Regions from separate parts of the Rothia sp. HMSC064F07 genome, predicted to be linked through region 3. Evidence: riboswitches for the same ligand, from Rfam matches in the RefSeq annotation. Region 3 holds a riboswitch; each other region holds the start of a gene.
The links. Region 3 has a riboswitch for S-adenosylmethionine ahead of HMPREF2712_RS00470 (ABC transporter ATP-binding protein). Riboswitches for the same ligand answer to the same signal wherever they lie in the genome.

Region 1: it holds a riboswitch for S-adenosylmethionine, as region 3 does, so the genes downstream of both, HMPREF2712_RS01445 (bifunctional o-acetylhomoserine/o-acetylserine sulfhydrylase) here and HMPREF2712_RS00470 (ABC transporter ATP-binding protein) in region 3, are expected to answer to the same signal.
Region 2: it holds a riboswitch for S-adenosylmethionine, as region 3 does, so the genes downstream of both, HMPREF2712_RS02340 (methylenetetrahydrofolate reductase) here and HMPREF2712_RS00470 (ABC transporter ATP-binding protein) in region 3, are expected to answer to the same signal.

Annotation. Positions count from the first base shown of each region.
Region 1 is NZ_KV831921.1:188,380-192,622, forward strand. It holds gene HMPREF2712_RS01435 (ABC transporter permease) at 1-377, opposite strand, end outside; gene HMPREF2712_RS01440 (ABC transporter ATP-binding protein) at 374-1,360, opposite strand; SAM riboswitch class IV at 1,709-1,821, shown strand; gene HMPREF2712_RS01445 (bifunctional o-acetylhomoserine/o-acetylserine sulfhydrylase) at 1,925-3,271, shown strand; gene HMPREF2712_RS01450 (homoserine O-acetyltransferase MetX) at 3,474-4,243, shown strand, end outside.
Region 2 is NZ_KV831925.1:67,741-71,983, forward strand. It holds gene metE (5-methyltetrahydropteroyltriglutamate--homocysteine S-methyltransferase) at 1-914, opposite strand, end outside; gene HMPREF2712_RS02340 (methylenetetrahydrofolate reductase) at 1,076-1,981, opposite strand; SAM riboswitch class I at 2,099-2,215, opposite strand; gene HMPREF2712_RS02345 (ABC transporter ATP-binding protein) at 2,563-4,243, shown strand, end outside.
Region 3 is NZ_KV831918.1:116,743-120,985, forward strand. It holds gene HMPREF2712_RS00460 (YchJ family protein) at 1-287, opposite strand, end outside; gene HMPREF2712_RS00465 (LLM class flavin-dependent oxidoreductase) at 425-1,852, opposite strand; SAM riboswitch class IV at 1,967-2,075, opposite strand; SAM riboswitch class I at 2,251-2,347, shown strand; gene HMPREF2712_RS00470 (ABC transporter ATP-binding protein) at 2,352-3,188, shown strand; gene HMPREF2712_RS00475 (aliphatic sulfonate ABC transporter substrate-binding protein) at 3,253-4,243, shown strand, end outside.

The DNA.
Region 1 (4,243 bases), on a different contig from region 3:
ACCCGCACCGGAGAAATCGACCCCGAACATAGGTACACGAGGGTCCCACGGAAACGCTCGAAATTGATGATGCCCGCAGACACGATGCAGACCGACCACATGCCCACAATGCCCGCGCGGGTCCACGCGAGGGTCGGGTCAACGGAGTGACCCGCGGAGCTCTGCGCCGCCGCATGCACGGCGAGCGCCTGAAGGATGACCGAGCCGAGTACCGTACTGATGAGCAGCTGAATGAAGTAGGGGACCGTCAGGAACTGGCGCAGGCTAAAGCCCATGAGTCGCAGTTGGCGGGCGCACTCCTGCTGTACGTCGTGTAGCAGGTGCTGCAGGTCGCGCGGTCGTTGAGATTCTGCTGGATGCTGCGTCTGAGCGTTCATCGCTTGAGCCCCTCCGCCATCGCCAGGTATGCCTCTTCCAGAGTTGCCGGTCGCGTGTACGGTTCGGTCCGTGCCCCAATGTTCGCGGTGGCAAGCCCCTCCGTGAGGATGCGGTGAGCCTCACCCGCCTCGAACGTGGTGCGCTCGCCGTGCCAGTAGAGGGTCAGCTCCCAGCCGGAACCGCGCGGGGCGAAGAGCACCGCCGCCTTATCGCCGAGGAGCCCGCGGAGCGTATCAAGCCCCTCGGTGGCGGTGGCCTCGACCTGTACCACGGTCGTGGCGGCAATACCTGCGTGCGCGGCAACGTCCTCGAGGTTGCCGCTCACAGCAACGGAACCGGCACCCAAAACGGTGATGGTGTGCGCCAGGTCCTCAATCTCGCCCAGCAGGTGGCTCGTCAGCAGAATGGCGGTACCTTCATTTGCCAGAGATCTGATGAGGGCACGCACGGTCAGGGCGATATCGGGGTCGAGCCCGTTGGTCGGCTCATCCAGCAGGAGCAGAGCGGGGGAGCCGAGCAGGGCGCGGGCAATATGTAGGCGCTGCTTCATGCCGCGGGAAAACTCCTGGACAGGCCGCGTTGCCGCATCGGTGAGTTCCACACGGGCTAGGGCATGCTCCACCTCGTGTCGTCGGGTCCGCCCGGAAACCCCCGCAACATCGGCGAAGAACAGCAGATTGTCGCGGGCACTAGCGCGCGGGTAGAAGCCGTTCTCCCCGCCCAGTGCGAGACCCACGTGACGGCGCGCCCGCTGCGGGTCGGCGATAGCGTCAATACCGTTCACGGTGAGGCTACCGCCGGTGGGGGTGAGCAGGGTCGAGCACATCTGCACGGTCGTCGTTTTGCCCGCACCGTTGGGGCCGAGGAGGGCATGAATCTCACCGGAACTGACGCGAAGTGACACACGGTCGACGGCGGTAAAAGCGTTTTCACCTTTGCCAAAGACGCGGCTGAGCTGCGCCGCATCAAGAACAAGAGACATGGTAGGTAACCTTCGGGTATGACCCTCTGGCCCCTATACCGGAGGGATGCTGAGCAGGATAAACGGCGTAGCGAGTTGTACCCTGCGTGAGTGTATGTGTCATTTCAGTGTACCGAAAAGCCGTAGATAAAAGTGATGGGGGTTACTGTGTGGATGGTGGGTGTCCGCCTCCGCATCTCGATTGCCTCGCCCTCGGATTGCCCCGGCACCGTCGCTCACATTTTGTTGCAGACGGTTTTTGGTGACAGACGTTAAAAAACGTCATCTTTGCAATGAAATGTCTTAAAGTACTGCGCACCCACAAAACCCTTGACCCCACCCCGTGCCCTATGACACTCTAAGATAACAGGTCAAGAGCGCCAGCGATAAGCCCCAGCTAGCTGGCCGGCAACCCTCCTCCGCGGTGGGGTGCCCTGGGTGAAGACCAGGCGGCACGCAAAAGCGTGACGCAAGCGCGGGACCGATGTGACCGATAACGGTACATCAATCGTGACAGGATTATTCGACGACGATTCCTGTACCGTCGGCATGCGGCCCCCTAAGAATCCCCATTAGGAGCCACGCATGAGCAACAACACTACCGTCCCGACTCCCGCCAACCCCGCCGGTTGGAAGTTCGAAACCCGCCAGATTCACGCAGGTCAGGCGCCGGATGCCGCAACGGGAGCTCGGGCACTACCCATCTACCAGACCACCTCTTATGTCTTTGACAGCGCCGAGCAGGCAGCGAACCGTTTCGCCCTCTCCGAACTGGGCCCCATTTACACTCGCCTCAACAACCCCACCCATGAAGTAATCGAAAACCGTATCGCTTCCCTGGAAGGCGGCGTCGGCGCGCTGCTGCTGGCATCCGGTCAGGCAGCTATCACCTACGCAATCCTGAACATCGCCGGTGCAGGCGACCATGTGGTTGCATCGCCCTCCGTGTACGGCGGCACCTACAATCTGCTCAAGTACACCCTCGCCGACCTCGGTATCGAAACCACCTTCGTCGAGAACCCGGACGACCTGGACGCATGGCGCGCCGCAGTCCGCCCCAACACCAAGCTCTTCTACGGCGAGTCCGTACCCAACCCCCGTAATGACGTGCTCGACATTGAGCCTATTGCTGCAATTGCGCACGAAAACGGTGTACCCCTGATTGTGGACAACACCGTACCCACCCCCTACCTGCTACGCCCCATCGAGCACGGCGCAGACGTAGTCGTCCACTCCGCCACCAAGTACCTGGGCGGCCACGGCACCTCCATCGGCGGCGTGATCGTTGACTCCGGTAACTTCGACTACGGTGCAGACCCCGAGAAGTTCCCCAAGTTCAACCAGCCCGCCCCCGGCTACCACGGCCTGGTCTACGCACGCGATTTGGGTAAGGACTCCGCGTTCGGCGCGAACCTCTCCTACATCCTGAAGGCGCGCGTCTCCCTGCTGCGCGACACCGGTGCAGCCATCTCCCCGACCAACGCCTTCAACATCGGTATCGGTCTGGAAACTCTCTCCCTGCGCATCGAACGCCACATTGAGAACGCCACCAAGGTCGCCCACTGGCTCGAAGCAAACCCGCAGGTCGAGAAGGTTATCTGGGCTGGCGTGGAATCCTCCCCCTGGTACGAGCGTGCACAGAAGTACCTGCCCAAGGGCCCCGGTGCGGTGCTCGGCTTCACCCTCAAGGACGCAACCCTGGAGCAGACCCGCGACTTCGTGGACGCCCTGAAGCTGCACTCCAACGTTGCGAACATTGGCGACGTGCGCTCGCTCGTGATTCACCCCGCCTCCACCACCCACTCCCAGCTTTCCGCTGAGGAACTGGAGAAGATTGGCGTATACCCGAACTTCGTCCGCCTGGCAGTTGGCATTGAGAACATTGACGATATTCTCGCCGACCTGCAGCTGGGCTTTGACACCCTCTCCTAAAAGGTGATGCATCCGCAGGTGGATTGGTAAGCTACGGCTTTTCGGTCCACCTGCGGATTCCCCGTTACGGAGCATTTCATGAGCGCGTGGCCCTGAGCCGCCCAACCCGTTGCTCCTTCTACCTGCAGACGAGTACCCCGCTCACACCTACCCCGCTCACACCCGGCACCACCTCGCCGACCAACCCAGTGAAGGGAACCCCATGACCACCCAGAGCACTAGCCAGTCCGGCACCACCAAGTCCGGCACTACCAGCCAGCCTGTCACCGCACCCATCCCCGTGGCGGGCACCCAGCGCGAACACCCCGAAGCGCAAGGCTACCTGCGTCAGCTGAACATCGGCGACCTGGAGCTCGAGTCCGGCGTGACCCTGCCGCAGGTCACCATCGGCTACGAAACCTGGGGCACCCTCAACGAGGCTGGTGATAACGCCATCCTGATCCTGCATGCGCTCACCGGTGACACGCATGTCTCCCGCGGCGTACCCACCCCCGACATGCCCGCCCCGCTGATTCGCGCTATCGAATCGGACGGCTGGTGGGAAGGCATCGTGGGCCCCGGCTCGGTCGTGGACACCAACCGCTACTTCGTGATTGCCCCCAATATTCTGGGTGGCTGCTACGGTTCTACCGGCCCGGCAAGCATCGTCCCCGAGGGCTACCCGGGCGCTGGTGAGCACTGGGGTTCCCGCTTCCCGCAGGTGAGCATTCGCGACTCCGTACGTGCGGAGGCGCGTCTGGCGCGTGCACTGGGCGTGACGAGTTTCCGCTACGTGATTGGTGGTTCCCTCGGTGGTGCTCGCGCCCTGGAGTGGGCGGCAACTAACCCCGAGCTGGTGCACGGATGCGCGGTCATTGCCTCCGGTCCTTCGGCTACGGCGGAGCAGATTTCCTGGGCCCACACTCAGAACATTGCGATTCGTTCGGATGCGAACTTTGCCGGTGGCGACTACTATGCCGGTCCTGCACCGAC
Region 2 (4,243 bases), on a different contig from region 3:
ACAACACCGGCAACCAGGTGCACACCAGCAGCAGAAACGGACTCAAGCTCAGCCTTCGAATACACGCCGTGCACCAGGTCAAGGTGCAGCGCCTCAATGCCGGTACCCAGCAGTGCCGGCAGGTTCTCACGCAGGGAACCGTAGGGGCTGGTCACCAGAATCTGCGGGCGCTTATCGCCAGCAGCTAGGGCACGGTAGGTGCGCTCAGCCAGCTGCGCAATCTTCGCGTTGTCGGCACGGTCCACGGTCAGGCCCGGCTCGTCCAGCTGAACCCACTCAACACCGCGCTCAGCCAGCTGCTCCAGCACCTGAGCGTACGCGGCAACGAACTCATCCAGACGGTCAACGGGGGAGAAGTCCTCAGCGGAACCCTGCTCAGCCTTAGCGCCCAGCAGCAGGGTCAGCGGGCCAACAATCTGCGGGCGAACCTTCACGCCAGCCTGCTTTGCTACCTCGAGCTGCTCGTCAATAGCCTCAAGGTTCAGCTTAATCTCGGTGCCGGAACCAATCTCGGGCACCAGGTAGTGGTAGTTGGTGTCGAACCACTTGGTCATCTCCAGCGGAGGCAGGGTCTCGGTGCCGCGCGCCAGGGCGAAGTAGCCGGGCAGATCCAGCAGGCCGCGTGCGTCCTTAGCCTCAGCCAGACGCTCGGGAACCAGGGTGAACAGGCGAACCACATCAAGTACCTGATCGTAGTAGGAGAAGGTCGCCGGAATCGAGTAGTTATCAGCCTTCAGACCGGCGGCGGTCACGCGCTCGAAGTAGGTGCGCTGCACGTCAGCGGCGGTGTCCTGCAGCTCCTGCAGGGTTGCCTTGCCCTTCCAGAAAGCCTCCTGAGCCTTCTTCAGCTCGCGGAAGCGGCCCACGCGGGGGTAGCCAACAATGGTTGCGGCGGGGAATGCGGTGTTCGACATAATAGTTATTCCTTTACTGGGGATAGATGTGGGAGTCGGTTCCGGCGTTTTACCACCCGACTGTGGGTGGTGAAACGGAGGACTCAACAACTCCCGGAATATTTGTGGGGGAGAAAGTGGAAACGCATCCGACAAGGAGCGTTATCGGTTGAAGCGGGGTTTTAGGCGTATTCCAGTTCGCTCAGCGGCTGAGAGAAACGGTTACTGTACCGCGGCAAATCCAGCTGATCCAGAACGTCCAGAACCGCCGCATGCTCGTTGAAAGTGAAGAAGTGCAGGCCCGGTGCGCCCGCGTCCATCACGGTGCGGCACTGGTTCAACGCGTACTCAACACCGATGCGGTGCAACTCTGCGTTGCTGGTCGCCGTCTCTAGGGCGTAGGCAAGATCCGCCGGGACTTCCATGCCCGCCATCTGGCAGAGGTTCTGCAACCGCTTCAGCGAGGTTACCGGCATGATGCCCGGAATAATCGGAATATCCACGCCTGCCAGGTGCGCCGAATCGACCAGGGCGCTGTAGCGTTCATCCTCAAAGAACACCTGAGTGATCGCGAAATCCGCGCCGGCACGCTGCTTCGACAGTAGAATCTCAATATCCTGCAGCAGGGATGCGGACTCGGGGTGCTTCTGCGGGTACGCCGCCACACCAATCGACACCTTGCCAGCTGCCAGGTGGGCGAAATCTTCACGCTCCACGCGGCGAATCAGCTCCACCAGGTAGCGGGCGAAAGGAAGCTCAGAAACCTGACCTTCCTGAATGTCACCGCGAAGAGCCAGGAAACCGCGCACGCCCAGACCCAGAATCAGGCGGACCGCACGCTCCAGCTCATGCACCGAGTGGCCTGCACAAATCAGGTGAGCCAGCGGGGTGAGGGAGGTTTCATGCACCAGGTGGTCGAGCAGCGCCAAGGTCTTCTGGCGGCGCTTAGCATCTCCGGCGTAGGTGACCGAAACGTAGTCGGGGTTGGTACCCTCAAGCTCCGCAATGGTGCGAATCAGCGACTCACAGCTTGCGTGTGAGCGCGGAGGGAACAGCTCAAAAGAAAGAGCCGGGTGAACTGTAGCCATAACCATCCTTCGTGTTCACCCGATAGATACGCACCGTGAGGGTGCGCGAATTCTTCTGCAGGATGCGCTGTACCGGTTTGCGGGTACGACTCATCAAGGGGTGCCGAAGGGTATTCTTCTCTATCGGTTCTGGCGGGAGCACCTTGTCCGTACCCTGCACCGTGACGGTGGGGGATACTGGCGAGGTTGCTGCGACGTCTACGAGCCAGATCTCTCGGTCGCTCTTGATAGATAACGCTTTCACTCTACCCACCACCTCCGAGGGCGTGCAAGGGATACGGCGGTTGATGTCCTAATATTTCTGGACATGACATTGGGGCGAAATATGAACTTAATATGACTGACTATGACGAAGGGGGGCTGGGGGGCGTTGCGGGTAGGGCTGTCGGCTGACCCTGGATGCCCGGAACTATCGCAGATATATCTGCTTAATATTCTTGGACACGCACGAATATATGTGTTTTGAATTTCATTGAGGGGTAGGGTAGCTAGTGAGGCACGGGTAGTGTTTCGATGTCCGCTCATCGAGGAGTTGTAGGGCTCAAAGATGAGTTCAATATGACTTTGTGAGCGTGGTGAGAATGAAAAAGCTATTTTCTTCTATACTCTGGTCCTTCCGCCTAGCATGGAAAACCTGTCCCACAACCCTGGTGAGCGTCGCCCTATCGCTAGCCGTCATTGCCTGCATTCCCTTGAGTCAGTCCCTGCTGATTGGTAATACAGTATCAGCCTTGAGCGGTTCAAATGGTGGTGCGGCCTGGATTTATATCGTTGCTCTTGCCCTTGTTGTCGGAATTAATATCATTGCTAAACGCTGGGTCATAAGTAACATGCTCATCCTCAAATCAAAGGTGAACTATCGGGTTCACTGCATGTTAAATAACAGGTTATCTACATTTCCGTTATCTGATATAGGTAGCACAAAATCACAGGAAGATATACGTGCTGCTAGAGAGGCAATATCGAAACAGGAATTGCAGGTTCACACCATGTCAGTTATGACACTGGTGAGTGCCTTCGCAATGGTGTTACTTCTCTGTCTTAATATCGCGAACGTCAGCATTGTGGCAGCAATTTTTGCGGCACTGTGTTCACTACCCCTATCTATTGCAATGGTAATCCTCGCTAAACGTGATTACGCTATATACACCCTAATGTACGAGGACTATCGGGTAGAGAACTACTATCTAGACAATCTGATGGCTCAAAGTCGCGCCCAAGAACTTCACCTCATGAGAGCCTCCCGATTTTTCTCGCAACGCGTAGCGTCCTGGCGACGCCGGGCGGCCGGTAGGGAATTGAGCCTTGAAAGTGTTAGAGGAATCATCTCCGTAGTTGCAGGGCTACTCTGCTCTGTCTTACTTTTTGCGTCCCTGTACTTCCTTGTGGATTCAGGAGCCGATATATCGTATGTGGCCGGATCGCTGATTGGAATCATTGCCTGTGTTGACGCGACCCAAGAGGTGGGATATTCATTCGGTCAGATTATTAATGGAGCATTATCTGTTCAGCAATTCCGAAGGGTATGCGACTCTAATACTTACGACCATGCTTCTGAGATAAAAACTTCTAACCCTAACCATGAAAATATTTCAAAAATTATATGCAAAGATGTATCCGTTCAGTATGAGGGCGCGTCGTCTTTTGCGCTTAAAGATATTAATCTTGAGCTGATGAATAATCAAATGATTGCAGTAGTTGGTGCCTCGGGCGCGGGAAAAACAACGCTAATAAATGCAATTCTTGGAATTACACCAATTGCCCAGGGGAGCATAACGTATAAGGGTGCTTCTTCTGAGAGTAAATACAACATGTTGGCAAATGTTGGTTTGGTGAGTCAAGACTACGGCCGTTATGAACTGACTGTGCGTGAAAATCTTCTTCTGGGTTTGCCGCAGGAGGCTGTTGAGCGTCTTGGTGATGCTGATTTGTGGTCGGCTTTGTCGGTGGCTTGTGCTGATGATTTTGTGCGTGGTCTTGAGGGTGGTTTGGATGCTCAGTTGGGTGAGTCGTTTGGTGGTGTTGGTCTTTCGGGTGGTCAGTGGCAGCGTTTGGCGTTGGCGCGTGTGGTTCTTCGGGATGCGCCGGTGTGGGTGTTGGATGAGCCGACCAGTGCTGTGGATGCTGAGACTGAGGAGGAGATTTTTGCTCGGTTGAAGGTGGCTGCTGTTGGGCGTTTGGTGGTGTTGGTGTCTCATCGTGCGTGGACGTTGCGTGGTGTTGATTCTGTGGTGGTGTTGGATGGTGGGTGTGTGGTGGAAC
Region 3 (4,243 bases):
GACGCATCAAACGGGCCACCCGAAGCACCCAGAATATCCAGGCGATACCAGCGGATATCATCCTCCAACTCCAAGGCGGCCGGGCGAGTACTCGGATGCCAGCTCGCCAGCAGGTACGCCGCATCCCCGGTCGCAAACGCGGTAAAACGCGAGCGCATCAGCTGCTCCGGCGCGGGAGCAGTCAGCGTGCCGGAGGCGGCAAACTCGCCCAGGAACCTGCCGCAGCAGGCGCCGTACACCTCGCCGCTCGAGCAGGGGCAGCGGTCATCATGGTTAAGTTCAGTCATGCCACCCAGTATAGAGAAAGCACAGCGCAAAGAAACGCCCGCTCTGCCGGGGGTACAAATCCTCCAGCAGAACGGGCGTTCTTGTTTTCAATCGTTAAGTTTGAGCGAACCTACACGGCACGCTTCAGCGGCAACGCTTATTCAGCGATTGCGCGAGCCGGGGTGTCAGCAGCCGAAGGCTTGCCCACGTATGCGCCGCGGTACTTAGCAGCCGGGTGGCTGTCAGCAACCTTGGTGTGGCCCTTACCGAAGATGTTCTCACGCAGGGTGTTGCCCTCGTACTCGGTGCGGTAGCGGCCGCGCTTCTGCAGCTCGGGAACAACGTACTCGATGAAGTCCTCGAAGGAACCCGGGGTGACGTGGTACGCCAGGTTGATGCCGTCCAGGCCGCCCTCATCGATCCAACGCTCCAGCTCGTCAGCAACCTGAACCGGGTCACCAACAATGACCTCACCCATGCCGCCGAGGGTGGTGTGCTCAGCGATGTCCTTGCGGGTCCACTTCTTGTCCTTCGCCTGCAGGGTGAAGGGGGTCAGGAAGGACTGAATCGACTCGGTCTGCACGTAGTTCAGGACCTCGTCCTCGTCGAACTGGGACAGGTCAACACCGGACCAGCCGCCGACAATAGCCTGTGCAGAGTCGAGGTTGATGTACTTCTTGTAATCCTCGTACTTTGCCTTTGCCTTCTCTTCGGTCTCATCCACGATGACGGAGAGCATTGCGAGGATCTTGACGTCGTCGCGGCTACGGCCCTGCTCCTCTGCAGCGGCGCGAATACGGTCGGTCACAACGCGGGTCAGGTCCGGGCGCAGGGCGCTGATGAACACAGCCTCAGCGTGCTTGCCGGAGAACTGCTGGCCGCGGCTGGATGCGCCAGCCTGGAAGATCACGGGGGTGCGCTGCGGGCTCGGCTCAGTCAGGGAGATACCGGGCACGGAGAAGTACTTGCCCTTGTGGCCAATCGGGTGGACCTTGGAGGGGTCAGCGTAGATGCCGCGCTCGCGGTCCTTGATGACTGCGCCGTCTTCCCAGGAGCCTTCCCACAGCTTGTAGCAGACGTCCAGGAACTCGTCGGCGATTTCGTAGCGCTCGTCGTGCGGGATCTGGGTGGGCAGACCCTGGTTCTCAGCAGCCGAAGGCAGGTAAGAAGTCACAACGTTGAAGCCGACGCGGCCCTCAGTGAGGTGGTCGAGGGAGGCGTAGCGGCGAGCCAGGGTGTAGGGCTGCTCGAAAGTAGCGGCAGCAGTCACGCCAAAGCCGAGGTGCTCGGTCACTGCAGCCATTGCAGAAATCTGGGTTGCGGGGTCATTCACGGGAACCTGAGCGGCACCTTCAATGGCGGGAGCGGCAGAGTTCTTGTACACGTCGTAGATACCAACAACGTCAGCGATGAACACGGCGTCAAACAGGCCGCGCTCAAGGGTCTTAGCCAGGTCAGTCCAGTACTTGATGGTGTTGTACTCGGTTGCGCGGGAGCGCGGGTGACGCCAGAGGTCGAAGCTCTGGTGACCGATGCAGGTCATTTCGAATGCGTTAACTACGATGCGCTTCTTCTGCTCAGCCATCGATTTTCCTTTCGCGAATGATCGGGGACGATCGGGTTAGTGCCCTGCACCCCGCGCGCCGCCTCCTTCTTGCCTTCTGCGTTCGGTGGTGGCCTTCGTGCAGGTGGCGCGTTCGCGCCGTACTTGCCTCTTTCCGTTGAGGCCAGATCATCATCTGGGGCACCCCGCTACGGGAGAGGGTTGCCGCCCGGCTAGCCAGAGCTTAGCGCCGGGACTCATGATCTCGTGGTTTGAGTGTACGGGGCGCGCGGGAGGGAGGTCACGTTTGTGACGAAAAAATCTTTTTGTGACGTGGAACCGAAATATTTCGTGATAAATGCGAAATATACGGTCATAGAAATTCATACGCGCCCGCAGGGTTGATTGAGGCACGCCACAGCCCATAGGGTGGGAGAAGCAAACCATCCAGAGCGACTGAGAGACCTGGCTCCACGACGTCGCAGCAACCGGCACGGATTCTTCCGCCCCCGGTGCTAACGCCAGGAACGATGGAAGTGACATGACACTCAACAGTGCAGTAACTGACGTACCCACCAGTGAAAAGAACGGCCGCCGTGCCGTATCCACCGCCGCCGTCCCCTTGAGCTTTGAAGGCGTCGGACAATCTTTCCCCGTGCCCGGCGGAACCCACGAAGTTCTTCGCGGAGTCTCCTTCACCGCAGCCCCCGGCGAGATTATCTCCGTCATCGGCTCCTCCGGATGCGGCAAATCCACTCTCCTGCGTGCAGCAGCAGGCCTGAACCGCATCACCGCAGGTACCGTGCGTATCGGCGAGAAGGCAGTGACCGGCCTCGACCCCCGCGTAGCTATCGGCTTTCAGGAACCGCGCCTGCTCCCCTGGCGCACCGTCGCCGACAACGTGGCTCTCGGACTACCGCAGGGCACCAAAAAATCTGAAGGCGCAGCATCCGTAGCGCGCCTGCTCGACCTGGTCGGACTGGGCGAATACGCAACCCACCGTCCCAAGGAAATTTCAGGCGGTATGGCTCAGCGCGTGTCCCTGGCGCGAGCGCTCGCACGCAACCCCGGCGTGCTGCTGCTCGACGAGCCCTTCGGTGCTCTGGACGCGCTGACCCGCATCAACATGCAGGATTTGCTGTTGGACGTGCACCGTCAAGACCCGACCACGATTCTGCTGGTCACCCACGATGTGGAAGAGGCGCTGTACCTCTCTGACCGGGTGATCGTCCTCGGTAAGGACACCCCGGAGGCGCCCGCCACCATCCAGCGCATTGTGACCGTTGACCGTTCTCACCCGCGTGACCGCGCCGATGCAGAGATTACGGCGCTGCGTAGCGAACTGCTGGCTGAGCTCGGCGTGGAAGATAACGCCTAAAGCCGCCACGAAACGCATTTCTTACACATCACATCATCATCTTCAGAAGCGAAAAGATTTCATCATGACTTACTCCCCGTCTCGCCGTACCGCCCTCAAGTCCCTTGCCGCAGCCGCCGCTTTTGCTACTCTGCTCAGCGCCTGCGCCGGTGAAGGTTCCGGTTCCGCTAACGCCTCCGGTGCTGCCGGTGGTGGCAATCAGAACACCGTGACCATTGACTACGCGACCTACAACCCGCTGTCCCTGATTATCCGCAAGAAGGGTTGGCTTGAGACCGCCCTGTCCGCCGAGGGCAAGAAGGTTGAGTGGGTCAAGTCGGCTGGTTCGAACAAGGCGAATGAGGCGCTGCGTAGCGGCAATATTGATGTCGGCTCCACCGCCGGTTCGGCGGCGCTGCTGGCACGCGCTAATGGCTCCCCCATCAAGGTCATTAGCCTCTACTCGCAGCCGGAATGGTCGGCACTGGTGACCCGCAAGGATTCGGGCATCACCAAGGTTGCGGACCTGAAGGGTAAGACCGTTGCCGTGACCAAGGGTACCGACCCGTACTTCCTGCTGCTGCAGGCACTCAAGCAGGAGGGTATTTCCGCTTCGGACCTGACCATTCAGAACCTGCAGCACGCCGACGGCCGCACCGCCCTGGATAACGGTCAGGTCAACGCGTGGAGCGGCCTGGACCCGATCATGGCTGCCGCCGAGGTGGAAAGCGGCGACGTGCTCTTCTACCGCAACCTGAACTTCAACACCTACGGCTTCCTGAACGCCACCGAGAAGTTCATTCAGTCCAACCCGACCGCCGCACAGACCATCGTGGACGTGTACGAGTACGCTCGCGCCTGGGCTAAGAAGAACCCCGAAGAGGCTGTGAAGATTGTCGAGGAGGAGTCCGGCATTAAGCACGAGACCGCCCAGGTCGTTATGGAGCGCACCCACCTGGATATCGACCCGGTTCCGGGCGCTAAGCAGGTTGAGGTTCTCAAGGGTGTCGGCCCGATTCTGGTTGAGTCCGGCGACGTTCCCTCCCAGTCCGACGTGGACAAGGCACTGAACAGCA